3 regions of the Sanguibacter sp. Leaf3 genome follow, and region 2 is predicted to be linked to each of the others. Evidence: riboswitches for the same ligand, from Rfam matches in the RefSeq annotation. Region 2 holds a riboswitch; each other region holds the start of a gene.

Evidence for each region. Region 2 has a riboswitch for S-adenosylmethionine ahead of ASG53_RS01140 (rhodanese-like domain-containing protein). Riboswitches for the same ligand answer to the same signal wherever they lie in the genome.
Region 1: linked by a shared signal. The riboswitch ahead of ASG53_RS14310 (methylenetetrahydrofolate reductase) and the one ahead of ASG53_RS01140 (rhodanese-like domain-containing protein) in region 2 are both predicted to bind S-adenosylmethionine.
Region 3: linked by a shared signal. The riboswitch ahead of ASG53_RS01585 (flavin reductase family protein) and the one ahead of ASG53_RS01140 (rhodanese-like domain-containing protein) in region 2 are both predicted to bind S-adenosylmethionine.

Annotation. Positions count from the first base shown of each region.
Region 1 is NZ_LMRH01000003.1:197,485-201,643, reverse strand. Features, by position in the region: gene ASG53_RS14325 (hypothetical protein) at 1-5, shown strand, start outside; gene ASG53_RS14320 (glycosyltransferase family 2 protein) at 2-763, shown strand; gene ASG53_RS14315 (PH domain-containing protein) at 796-1,335, shown strand; SAM riboswitch class I at 1,402-1,507, shown strand; gene ASG53_RS14310 (methylenetetrahydrofolate reductase) at 1,514-2,584, shown strand; gene metE (5-methyltetrahydropteroyltriglutamate--homocysteine S-methyltransferase) at 2,596-4,159, shown strand, end outside.
Region 2 is NZ_LMRH01000001.1:247,830-251,988, reverse strand. Features, by position in the region: gene ASG53_RS01150 (hypothetical protein) at 1-359, opposite strand, end outside; gene ASG53_RS01145 (aminotransferase class V-fold PLP-dependent enzyme) at 709-2,139, opposite strand; SAM riboswitch class IV at 2,187-2,300, opposite strand; SAM riboswitch class I at 2,411-2,515, shown strand; gene ASG53_RS01140 (rhodanese-like domain-containing protein) at 2,522-2,953, shown strand; gene ASG53_RS01135 (O-succinylhomoserine sulfhydrylase) at 2,960-4,159, shown strand, end outside.
Region 3 is NZ_LMRH01000001.1:350,760-354,918, reverse strand. Features, by position in the region: gene ASG53_RS01595 (DUF1684 domain-containing protein) at 1-368, opposite strand, end outside; gene ASG53_RS01590 (hypothetical protein) at 531-1,859, shown strand; SAM riboswitch class IV at 1,927-2,038, shown strand; gene ASG53_RS01585 (flavin reductase family protein) at 2,059-2,583, shown strand; gene ASG53_RS01580 (TIGR03086 family metal-binding protein) at 2,890-3,486, shown strand; gene ASG53_RS01575 (rhodanese-like domain-containing protein) at 3,680-4,135, opposite strand.

The sequences.
Region 1 (4,159 bases), on a different contig from region 2:
CGTGACCCGCCGGCCCGGTGCTGCGGACATCACCGTCGTGGTCCCCGCGCGGGACGACGCGGCGCACCTCGCGCGGTGCCTCGACGCGCTCGCACGCCAGTCGCACCCGCCCTTCGAGGTGGTCGTCGTCGACAACGCCTCGACCGACACGACTGCCGAGGTCGCGCGGGCGGCCGGTGCTCGGGTCGTCCACGAGGACCGCGTCGGCATCCCGGCTGCGGCGTCCCGGGGCTACGACGCCGTCGAGGGCGGGATCATCGCGCGGTGCGACGCGGACAGCCTGCCCCCGGGCGACTGGCTCGCGCGGATCGCGTCGGTCTTCGACGCCGACCCGACGCTCAGCGCGGTGACGGGCGCCGGGACCTTCTACGACCTCCCGCCCGTGCGCGGCCACCTCGCGCGCGTCTTCTACATGCGCGGGTACTTCTGGGGGATGCGCGCGGCCGTCGCGAACGTGCCGCTGTGGGGCTCGAACATGGCGCTGCGCGTCTCGGCGTGGCACGGCGTGAGGCACCTGGTGCACAGGGACGACCCGCAGGTGCACGACGACACCGACCTGAGCTTCCAGCTCGGCAGCTCGGCGCGCGTCAGGTACGACCGCGCGCTGACCGTCGGGGTCTCCGGCAGGACCTTCCAGTCACCGGCGAGCCTGGCCCGCAGGTTCCGCTGGGCCCGACGCACCCTCGAGGTGAACTGGGCCGTCAGCCCGCCGTGGGAGCGCTGGACGCACAGGATGCTCGATCCCGCTCCCGACCGGGGATAGTGCCGGCGGGCGAGCGGTGCGAAGATTCCGGCATGGGAATCCAGAGCACTCTCGCCGAGGGCGAGCACGTCGTCCTCAACCTCCGCACCCACGTCAAGGCGCTGTTCGGGGCGATCGCGCTCTTCGTCGTGCTCCTCGCGGCCGCGGTCGCCCTCGTCGTGCTGCTCCCGGAGAGCTCCGCGCGCGGCTGGATCCTGCTCGCGGGTGGTGTCGTGCTGCTCGTGGTGCTCGTCGGCTGGGTGCTGCTGCCCTTCCTGCGGTGGGTGACCTCGCGCTACACGGTGACCAACCGTCGGCTCATCACCCGCAGCGGCATCCTCACGCGCACGGGTCGGGACATCCCGCTCTACCGCATCAACGACGTGTCCTACGAGAAGAGCCTCACCGACCGCCTGCTCGGCTGCGGCACCCTCGTCATCTCGGACGCGACGGACAAGGCGGGGGTCACGCTGCACGACGTCCCGCGGGTCGAGCAGGTCCAGGTGGTCCTCCACGACCTGCTCTTCTCGGCCGACGACGGCTCGGACGACGGCGAGTTCCCGCCCCGCGAGCCGCGTCGCCGTCTTCGCTGACGAGACGCCCGTCTCACTCCTCGGGCAGAGCCTGGACCGCCTGGTGGATGCCGTCTAGATTCAGGGACACCATCCAGAGCGGTTGAGAGTCCTGGCTCGACGACACCGCAGCAACCCCCCACTATGGAAGCCTCCTGATGGGTGCGGGTGCTAACGCCAGGTCCGATGGAGTGAACTCATGACGGCTTCCGACGTCCCACCGACCCCCGCCGGGGGCAGCTCCGCGACCGCCCCGCCGGGGCGGCCCGCAGCGCGCCCGTCCCGGCAGCGCCCGACGATCTCCTTCGAGCTCATGCCGCCCCGCAACCCTGCCGCGGCGCCGAAGTTCTGGAGCACGGTCGACCACCTGATCGCCGCCAGGCCCGACTTCGTGTCGGTCACCTACGGCGCAGCAGGTGGGGACCGGACCACCGCGCAGACCGTCGTGAGGCGCATCCTCGAGCACGCCCCGGTGCTGCCGATCGCGCACCTCACCTGCGTCGGCGCCTCCCGCGACAACGTCGCCGAGGTGATCGACGAGTTCCTCGCCGAGGGTGTCCGCAGCTTCCTCGCGCTCCGCGGCGACCCCCCGCGCGACCAGCCCGACTGGGAGCCGCACCCCGAGGGCATCAACTCGAGCGACGAGCTCGTCGCACTGCTGCGCGAGGTCGAGGCCCAGCGCTGCGCGGACGACCCCTCCTCCGCCCTGCGCTCGGCCGCCCGTCCGCTGACCATCGCCGTCGCGACCTTCCTCGACGGCAACGCGGCAGCCGGCACCACGCGGTCGCAGGAGGTGCAGCGGCTGCTCGAGAAGCAGCAGGCCGGCGCCGACTTCGCGATCACCCAGCTGTTCTACGAGGCCGACAGCTATGTCGGCTTCGTGGACGAGGCCCGGCGCGCGGGAGTCACCCTCCCGATCCTCGCCGGCCTGCTCCCCATGACCGACCCAGCGCGCCTCGCTCGGGTCGAGACCCTCACGGGCGTCCCCGCCCCGAGGGCCCTCGTCCGCGACCTCGAGTCCCTCGCCGACCCCGCCGCGCGGCACGCCCGCGGCATCCGGGCGTCGGTCGAGCTGGCCGAGGCCGTCCTCGCAGCCGGAGCCCCGGGCCTGCACGTCTACACCTTCAACAAGCACGAAGCCGCACTAGACCTGCTCGAGGGCGTACACCTCGGCGGCGGACCAGCGCACCCGGCACCTGCCGACGCTGGTCCCGACCTGGCCAGCGGGCCGTGGGTCGGCGCATCCCAACCAACCGCAGCACTGATCTAGAGGGATGACCCATGACGACACGTACTGAGCTCAGCTCTATCCAGCAGAACCCGACCTTTGTCACATTCCCGGCGGCGACCATCCTCGGCTACCCCCGCATCGGACCGCGCCGCGAGCTCAAGAAGGCCGTCGAGTCCTTCTGGGCCGGCCGCATCGACGCCGACCAGCTCGAGGAGACCGCAGCCTCCCTGCGCAAGGCGACCCGCGACCGTCTCGTGGCGCTCGGCCTCTCCGCGACCGACGGCGCCGTGCCCGAGACCTTCTCCTACTACGACCAGGTGCTCGACACCGCTGTGACCGTCGGGGCCGTCCCGCCCCGTTTCGCGACGGCCGACGGCGACCTCGACCTCGCCGGGTACTTCCGCGCGGCACGCGGCGAGGGCGACGACGCCCCGCTCGAGATGACCAAGTGGTTCGACACCAACTACCACTACCTCGTCCCAGAGATCGGGCCGTCGACGGCCTTCCGCCTCGCCTCCGACCGCGTGGTCCGACAGCTCACCGAGGCGCTGGCCGACGGCGTGACGACCCGGCCCGTCCTCGTGGGACCGGTGACCTTCCTGCTGCTGAGCAAGGCCGCCGACGACGCCCCCGCGGGCTTCGAGCCGCTCTCGCGCCTCGCAGACCTGCTCCCCGTCTACGTCGAGCTGCTCCGCGCTCTCGCCGCCGCCGGAGCCACGTGGGTCCAGCTCGACGAGCCGGGCCTCGTGACCGACACGATCGACGTGCCGCTCGGCGACGTCCTGACCGCGGTCACCAAGGCGTACACGGTGCTCTCGACCGACCTCGCCCGCCCCGAGCGCCCGGCGATCCTGCTCGCCGCCCCCTTCGGCGACCTCCAGGAGGCGCTGCCCGTCGTCGCCGGGACCGACGTCGAGGCCCTCGCGATCGACCTCGTCAAGGGCTCCGCACCCACCTCGCCCGTCCGCGGCCTCGAGACCAAGACCCTCGTCGCCGGGGTCGTCGACGGCCACAACATCTGGCGCGCCGACCTCTCCGCGAGGCTCGAGGTGCTCGAGGCCCTCGAGGGCCTCGGCGCCGGGGCAGTCGCCGTCGGCACGTCGACGTCGCTCCAGCACGTCCCGCACGACGTGGCCGACGAGCCCACGCTCGACCCGACCCTCGCGACGTGGCTCGCCTTCGCCGACCAGAAGGTCACCGAGGTCGTCACCCTGGCAGAGGGCCTGCGCGAGGGCCGCGAGGCCGTGCACACCGAGCTGCTCGCCGCGAGCGAGGCCGCGGCCTCGCGGGCCACAGCCGCCGGCGTTGCCGTGGCCGCGGTCCGCGAGCGCACAGCCGCGCTGACCGAGGGCGACTTCCACCGCGGTCCGGCCCAGGAGCGTCGCGACGCCCAGCAGGAGCGCCTGAACCTGCCGCTGCTGCCGTCGACCACGATCGGCTCGTTCCCGCAGACCGTCGAGATCCGCAAGGCCCGTGCCGCGCACGCCAAGGGTGAGCTGTCCCTCGAGGCCTACGAAGACGCGATGCGCGCCGAGATCCAGCAGGTCGTCGAGCTGCAGGAGCGCATCGGCATCGACGTGCTGGTGCACGGCGAGGCCGAGCGCAACGACATGG
Region 2 (4,159 bases):
TCGAGACGGGACGGGCACAGACCGTTGAGCGCGATGTATGTAGCGCCTGCGACGAGGAGTCCCGCAACAGCTGCGCACGCAGGAATTCCGACACCCGGGATCGCGCAAACCAAGATGCCCAGGCTCGTGGCACCCCCGCCGGCGAGCACGGCCTGGTCAGTCCGGTTGAGATAGACGTAGAACGTCCATCCGAGCCCGACCGAGAGCCTAGAGGTCCGCTGCCCTTCGATGAGGGGCGCCTGATCGACGTCGTCCGGGACCGAGACGATGAGGCTCCCGGATCCGAAAGGAACGAGCTGGGCTCCGCCACCTCCCGCCTCCGTCGCCGCGAACTCCGCGACAGGAAGCTCATCGAACACTGGTGACTCGGTTGCCGTCGCAGGCGACACAAGGCCAACTGTCATCAAACCCGCGACGACCAAACCGGCTATGGACTTCTTGATATTACGGATCTTGTGCCTCCAATATACGCAAGTCATCATTGACCTGCTATAAGTGACACTACACCTAAAAAGGACTTTCAAGCGCACGGGCGGCTCCACCGGGTATTAAGCGCACGCGACGAAGCCTGCCGGGTGGACCCGCCGGCACGGCTCCGCCCCGGCCGGGTGGACCAGCCGGGGCGGAGTGCCGGGCGGGCTCCAGGAGCGCCCGCGGCGGCGAGCACGGCACGCAGCCGTGAGATCGTGACGGTCAGGCAGGCAGCGCTCAGGCGTCGACGAGCGATCCTGCGCGCGCAGCCGAGGCCTGCGGCTCCGGGACAGGGCCGCAGCCGGCAGCCCCTGCGATGAACCCAGCCGCAGCCGTGGCGATGAGACCAGACAGACCGGATCCCTCAGGCAGCGGACGCGGGTCGTCGGCGACGGTCCAGCAGGCGTCGACGATCTCGTAACGAGCAGTCGGGCCGTCAGTCACGTAGGTCTCGAGGGCGGCGACCAGACGGTCGACCTCCTCCTGCGTGGTCCCGACGCCCACGCTGGCCCGCACGGCACCCGAGGCGTAGCCGAGCCGGGCGAGGAGCGGGTGGGCGCAGAAGCGACCGTCGCGCACGCCGATCCCGTGCTCGGCCGAGAGGTAGGCAGCCACGAGGCCCGGGTCGTGCCCGACGACCGAGAAGGTCACCACGCCGACAGGGTCGGACGCGTCGGCCCAGGCCCGGACCACCTGGACGCCCGGGATGGACTCGAGGCCGCTCACCAGGCGCTCGCGCAGGTAGGCCTCGTGCGCCTCGAGCGTGCCCGCGGGCAGCGACGCGAGGGTCTCGCAGGCCGCGGCGAGGGCCACGGCGCCGATGACGTTCGGCGAGCCGGCCTCGTGCCGCGCCGGGGCGTTCGTCCACTGCACCTGGTCGAGGTCGACCTGGCGGACAGCCCCACCACCGGCGAGATAGGGCGTCCCGGCGTCGAGCCAGTCGCGACGGCCCACGAGGGCCCCCGACCCGAAGGGCGCGTACGTCTTGTGGCCCGAGTAGGAGATGTAGTCGACCCCGGTCTCGGCGAGCGAGAAGCGGCGGTGCGGCACCAGCTGAGCGCCGTCGATCGCGACGCGAGCCCCGGCCTCGTGGGCGATCGCGACCACGTCGGCGACAGGCAGCAGCTCGCCGGTGACGTTCGACGCCCCGGTGAGCGCGAGCAGCGCGTAGGGCGCCCGGGCGAGCTCGGCCCGGATCGCCTCGAGGGTCTCAGCCACGGTCTCCGCACCGTGCAGCACCGTCGCGCCGCCGGCCGACCGCTGCCACGGGAGGAGGTTGGCGTGGTGCTCGACGTCGAGGACGAGCACCCGGCCAGGCCTGCCGTCAGCGTCGGCCGGGACGCAGCCGGCGAGCAGGTTGAGCGAGTCTGTCGTGTTGCGCGTGACGACCGTGACGTCGTCGGGCCGGGCACCGACGAAGGCGCCGATGGTCTGGCGCGAGGCCTCGTAGAGGGCCGTCGACACCTGCGAGAGGTAGCCCGCGCCGCGGTGCACGGAGGCGTAGAGCGGCAGCACCTGGGTGACGCGGTCGGCGACGGCCTGGAGCGCCGGGGCGCTCGCTGCGCAGTCGAGGTTGGCGTAGGTGACCGTCCGGCCGTCGACGAGCGGGACGAGGGTGTCCGAGCCGACGACGGGCAGGCAGGACTGGGCTTCATGGGTGGCAGACATAGATCCTCCAGGACGTGGTGGGGATCGACGCACCTGGGTTCGACCGATTCCCGCGCTTGCCGGAGACCATCTGGTTCCGGCCAGGTCGTCACCCGGGGCACCCCACCGCGGAGGAGGGTTGCCGGCCAGCAAACCGGGGTTACGCGCTGGCACTCATGACCTGCGTCAAGGATTGGCGAGGTTTCCGGGGGTGTCAATCAGCGAGCGCAGTCTGTCTTGCATGCTGGACGGGCTGTCTCATTCTGGGGGTCGGGGGTGATGCTCAGAGGGACAACCATCCAGAGCGGCTGAGTGACCTGGCACGACGACGCCGCAGCAACCCCTCCGACGAGCTCGACGTCGGGGCGAGGGTGCTACCGCCACGGACCGATGGAGGCATGACATGAGCTACGCAGGCGACCTCACCCCGCAGCAGGCCTGGGACCTGCTCGAGACCACCCCCGACGCCGTCCTCGTCGACGTGCGCACGGTCGGCGAGTGGCAGCAGATCGGCGTCCCCGACCTCTCCCCGCTCGACGGTGACCGCGAGGTCGTCTTCACCGAGTGGGCGACGGCCTTCGGCCCCAACCCGCGCTTCCTCGACCAGCTGGCCGAGGCCGGCCTCACCCCGGGTGACGGCCGCCCGGTGATCTTCCTGTGCCGCTCGGGCAACCGCTCGATCGGTGCGGCGGTCGACGCGACGGCAGCCGGCTTCGGTCCGTCGTACAACGTGCTCGAGGGTTTCGAGGGCGACACGGACCTCTCCGGTGGGCGGACCGTCAACGGCTGGCGCCTGCGCGGCCTGCCGAGCACCACCTACACCGCCGGGGAGTGAGCCTCGATGACGACCACCCCTGAGAGCACGGCCGGCACGTCCGCCGCAACCGTCCCGTCATCCGACCCGGCTCGCCCTCCGCGCACGGTCCGTGCCGCGACCGCCGCTGTCCGCGGCGGCCAGGTCCGCTCCGAGTTCCAGGAGACCTCAGAGCCGATCTACCTCACCCAGGGCTACGTCTACGCGCAGGCCGCCGACGCCGAGGCCGCCTTCAAGGGCGAGACCGACCGCTTCATCTACTCCCGCTACGGCAACCCGACGGTCCACATGTTCGAGGAGCGCCTGCGACTCCTCGACGGCGCCGAGGCCTGCTACGCGACGGCGACAGGCATGTCCGCAGTCTTCACCTCCCTCGCGGCCCTCGTGAAGTCCGGGTCGCGCATCGTCTCGGCCCGAGCGCTCTTCGGGTCGACGGTCGTGATCTTCGACGAGATCTTCGCCGACTGGGGCGTCACGGTGGAGTACGTCGACGGCCACGAGACCGAGCAGTGGGAGGCGGCCCTGGCCACCCCGGCCGACGTCGTCTTCTTCGAGACCCCGTCCAACCCGATGCAGGACATCGTCGACGTCGAGCGGGTCTGCGAGCTCGCGCACGCCGCCGGCGCTGTCGTCGTCCTCGACAACGTCTTCGCGACGCCGATCCTGCAGAAGCCCTTCGAGCTCGGCGCCGACGTCGTGGTGTACTCGGCCACCAAGCACATCGACGGGCAGGGCCGCGTGCTCGGCGGGGCTATCCTCGGGTCGAAGGAGTACATCGAGGGACCTGTCCAGAAGTTCATCAGGAACACCGGACCCTCGCTCAGCCCCTTCAACGCCTGGGTGCTGCTCAAGGGACTCGAGACCTTGCCGATCCGTGTCGCGGCGCAGACCGCCGCAGCGCTGCGGGTCGCCGAGCACCTCGAGACGCTGCCGGGGATCACCCGGGTCCGCTACCCGTTCTTGCCGTCGCACCCGCAGCACGAGCTCGCCCGCAAGCAGCAGACCGGCGGCGGGACCGTCGTCACCTTCGACCTCGCTGTCCCCGAGGGCACCGACCCGGAGTCGGCCAAGAAGCGCACCTTCGCCTTCCTCGACGCCCTCGAGGTCATCGACATCTCGAACAACCTCGGCGACGCGAAGTCGCTCATCACGCACCCCGCGACGACCACGCACCGCAGGATCGGCCCTGAGGGCCGCGCCGCTGTCGGCATCGCCGAGACGACGGTG
Region 3 (4,159 bases), 100 kb from region 2:
TCGACGGCGACGTCGCCGGGGACGATCGCGGCGATGGTCGAGCCGGCCGTGGACACGTCGACGGAGTGGACACCCTCGAAGGGCTCGTCCTCGACTGCGCGCCCGGCGCTCGTGTCGCCCGCGCGCAGACCGTCGGCGGCCGTGACCTCGACGTGGATGCCGTGGCGGTCCGCCCACCAGCGCCCCGGGAGCTGGGCGTAGGCCGTCGGGACGTCGGTGAGCTGGTGGAGTGCGGTGAGCGTCAGCCAGCCGTGGTGCTCGGCCAGGCCGGCGTCGCGCTCGGCGCGCCACGCGACCCAGAGATCGCGGGGGCTCGGCGTCGCGGTGCTGCCCGCGTCGCCCGGCGCGGGGCTGGTGCTCGTCGTCATCCCACCATTCTGCCGCTCCGGACCGCGCCGCGAGGGCGTCCAGAGTGTGGGACTCAGCACAGCAGGAGGGCTCCTCCACGCCTTGTTCACAGGCGAGGGCCTGTGCCTCTCACCCGCTCTGTGGTAGGCAGGATGCGGCATCAGACGCAGAGAAGAGACGACGTGAGCACCGACCCTCAGGGTTCGACGCACAGATCGACGGACAGCTCGACGCACACAGCGGCACAGAGACCGACGCCCGAGCCGGCGCAGGGACCGGCGGAGAGATCCGCGCAGGGACCGCGCCACGGCACGCCGGTCGACGACGCGAGCCCGCGCACCGGACGAGGCGGGCGCTGGGGTGCCGGTGCACCGAGGACGAGCGTCGTCGCCCGTCCTGTCGGCCTCGTCGTCGCAGCGGTCGCCGGGCTCGCCGTGGTCTCGACGGGGATCGCGATCGGGGCGGGTTCACCTCCACCCACGGCCGGGAGCCCTGCAGGGGTCGTGACTGCCGCACCGACGTCCGCGCTCCCGGGCGTCGCGTCGACGACGGCGCCGGTCGACGCACCCGACGGTGACGCGCCTGTGGGCGACCCTGAGGACGCACCGACGGTCGACCTGCCCCCGTCCGCAGAGCCACCGGTGATCGAGTGGGACGACCTGCCCGAGCCGGCTCAGCCCGACCCGGCACCCGAGCCCGTCGCGACCTTGCCTCCCCTGCCTACGCTTCCGCCCCTGGCACCGGTGCCCGACGTCGTCGCGCCGGGTACACCGCCCTCAGGTCCCTCTGAGCCCGCCGGGCCCAGGGTGCCGACACTCACCGGACCGGCGGCAGGCACTGTGCTGATCACCTTCCCCACGGTCTCAGGGGCGGCCGAGCCGGGTGCCACGGTCGTCGTGACGACCACCTCGGGTGACTCGTTGGCGACAGCCGTCGCAGACACCTCGGGCGCCTGGTCTGCGCAGGTGTGCGGGGAGCTGACCGGAGCCCCAGCAGCGTGCCTCACCTCGACGGACGCCCTGACCGTCGCCGCGCACGCCCGCGACGAGACGACAGGCTCCGAGTCCGAGGCGTCCACGGCGCTCTCGTGGACCTTCGACCGTCCCGTCCTGGCAGCGCCGACCGACGGCGAGGTGATCGAGGCCCCCGACGGGGGCGACGTCCCCCTGCGGGTCGAGGGGACCGCCGGAGAGCTCGTGCAGCTGAGCGTCGACGGGACGCCGACGGGCGAGCTCCACAGGGTGGCGGGCGGGGAGGACCTCGTCTGGCGCGGCCCGTCTGCGGGGTCGCACACGCTGAGCCTGCGGTACGTCGACGTGGGTGAGGGTGGCACAGCCGTCACCGGCTTCGGTCCGAGCCGCACGTGGACGGTGAGCGTCGCCGAGGTCGGAGGGGCACCGGAGGGGACGCTCGAGACTGCTCCTGGCGAGGTACCAGGTGGAGCTCCGGCCGAGGCGCAGCCCGAGCGACCGGGCAGCACCCCGGCGTCCACCCCGAGCACCACCCCCTGACCAGATGGTGAGACGTTCTGGGAAAGCCGATGACAGGACGCGAGCCGTTGCTATACCGGTCACTCAAGGTCACGAGAACCGACGCGAAGCCCCGGCTGGTCGGACAGCAACCCCATCGTCATGGCGGGGTGCTCCGGGAGATGACCTGGCTGGTCCCCCGGGACCGGCAAGCCGACGACAGACCACCGAAGGACTGCACATGACCATCCAGGACGAGCGTCTCGCCGACCTCGACACCCACCTGTCCCCCGACGAGTTCAAGACCGTGTTCCGCCAGCATCCAGCTGGCGTCGCCGTCGTGACCCTGCGTGGACCCCACGGCCACGTGGGCTTCACAGCGACCTCGGTCATCTCGGTGTCCGCGGCACCGCCGCTGCTCGCCTTCTCGATCGCCGGGACGTCGTCGTCGTGGGCCGCGCTCGCCGAGGCCGACACCCTGGCCGTCAGCTTCCTCTCCCAGGACCAGGACGACGTGTCGGCACGCTTCGCGACGAGCGGCATCGACCGCTTCGCCGCAGGCGGCTGGACCGAGCTCCCGAGCGGCGAGGCCGTGATCGACGGGGCCGTCACCTGGCTGCGCGGCAGGATCCTCGAGCGCACGCCCGTCGGCGAGAGCTTCCTCGTCTCCGTCCGGGCCATCGAGTCCCAGACCCGCACCGACGCCACCCCGCTGGTGTTCCACGACAGGACGTACCACCGCATCGGGGACCAGACGGCGATCTGAGCCGAGCTCCGCCCCTGAGGCCGCGCCACCGCCTACCCACCGCGCGGCCACCGTGCCCTCGTGCGCCGACCGGTGCGCGAGGGCGCAGCCGTCCGTCAGACGTCGACGGTTACGCCACGAGACCTCTCCCACACTCACCGGCGGCGACGCTCAGCGCTCTCGCTCGGCGTCGCCTCGCCATGCCGTGACGTGCCGTGACGTGCCGACAACCACGATCTGGACTATTGCACCATAGGTGCGATAACTTGGCGAGAACCCCCGGAGGCCAAACAGCCGACCACGGATCGACGTCGGAGAGGTTGGACAGTGGACATCTCCGCTCTGCACACAGCCACCGAGCAGCTCGCGTCATATCTGTCGGAGGTCACCTCCGGCGACCTGACGTCCCCGACGCCGTGCGAGGAGTGGGACGTCAAGAATCTCTACCACCACCTGCTCGACGAGAACCTCGCCTTCGCCCAGGCCCTCACGGGAGCACCTAGGGCCCCGGACGCCTCGCCCGACTTCGCGTCGGTGCCTCCCGCCGGCGACATGGCCCACCACGGCTTCGATCACGCGTACAGGCGCACCGCCAGAGACATGGAGGATGCCTTTGCCTCCACCGACGACGAGTCCCAGGTGCGGGAGGTCCCGGGAGTACCGGGGGCTCGCAGCATCGACGACCTCTACGGCATGCAGCTGTGCGACACGGTGATCCACACCTGGGACCTGGCGCGGACTCTCGGGTTCGAGTGGGAGGTCGACCCGACAGTGGCTGCGCTCGTCCTGCGCCGCCTCGAGCTGCTCCCCGGGTCGGCACGCGGCACCGGGAAGGCCTTCGGGCAGGTCCGGCACGCTGTGACACCTGACCGGAGCACCATCGAGCGCATCCTCATCCTCTCGGGCAGGACGCCTGACGAGTGAGGTTCCACCCGGCGCACGGTCCTCGACGACTGGCGCGGACTCAGCAGCGAGGCTGCTCTCGAGGGCGATCAGCGCACCTTCAGGACCCCTGCCGGTGGACCGTCGGCTGCGCACAGACCAGACCACCGGCAAGAGCGACGGCGAGAGCACAGCGAGCCCGTCCTCCGGCTCCTCCGCGCTCCGCCCTCCGCCCTCACGACGTGAGCGGCAGCCCCGCCGCAGCCCAGCCTGGTGCTCCGCCCTCGACCTGGCGCACGTCGGTGTAGCCACGGGCGATGAGCTCCGCCGCGACAGGACCAGACCCTCGCTCCGAGCCGCAGACCACGACGATCGGGGTGTCGAGGGACACCGGCAGAGCGGCGCCGTGGCCTGCGGCGGCGAGGGCCGACGCTGTGGCGGTCGGGTCGAGCTCCGGTCCGAGGTCCGCGCGATCGGTGATGCGGGCGCCCTCGATCGCCCCTGTGGTCGCTCGACCTGCGGCGCTGCGCACGTCGAGCAGCAGGCCACCTGAGGCGAGGTGGCTGGCAGCGTCCTGCGGGCTGACGAGCGGCGCGAGCCCGCGCGCGGCGGCAAGTGCCTCGTCATCTCTGGACGAGGGCGCGGGTGAGGTGTCGGCAGGGGTGTCCTGGTGGGGCGTCGTGCGAGTCATGGTGGGGATCCTCTCGGTGCTGGT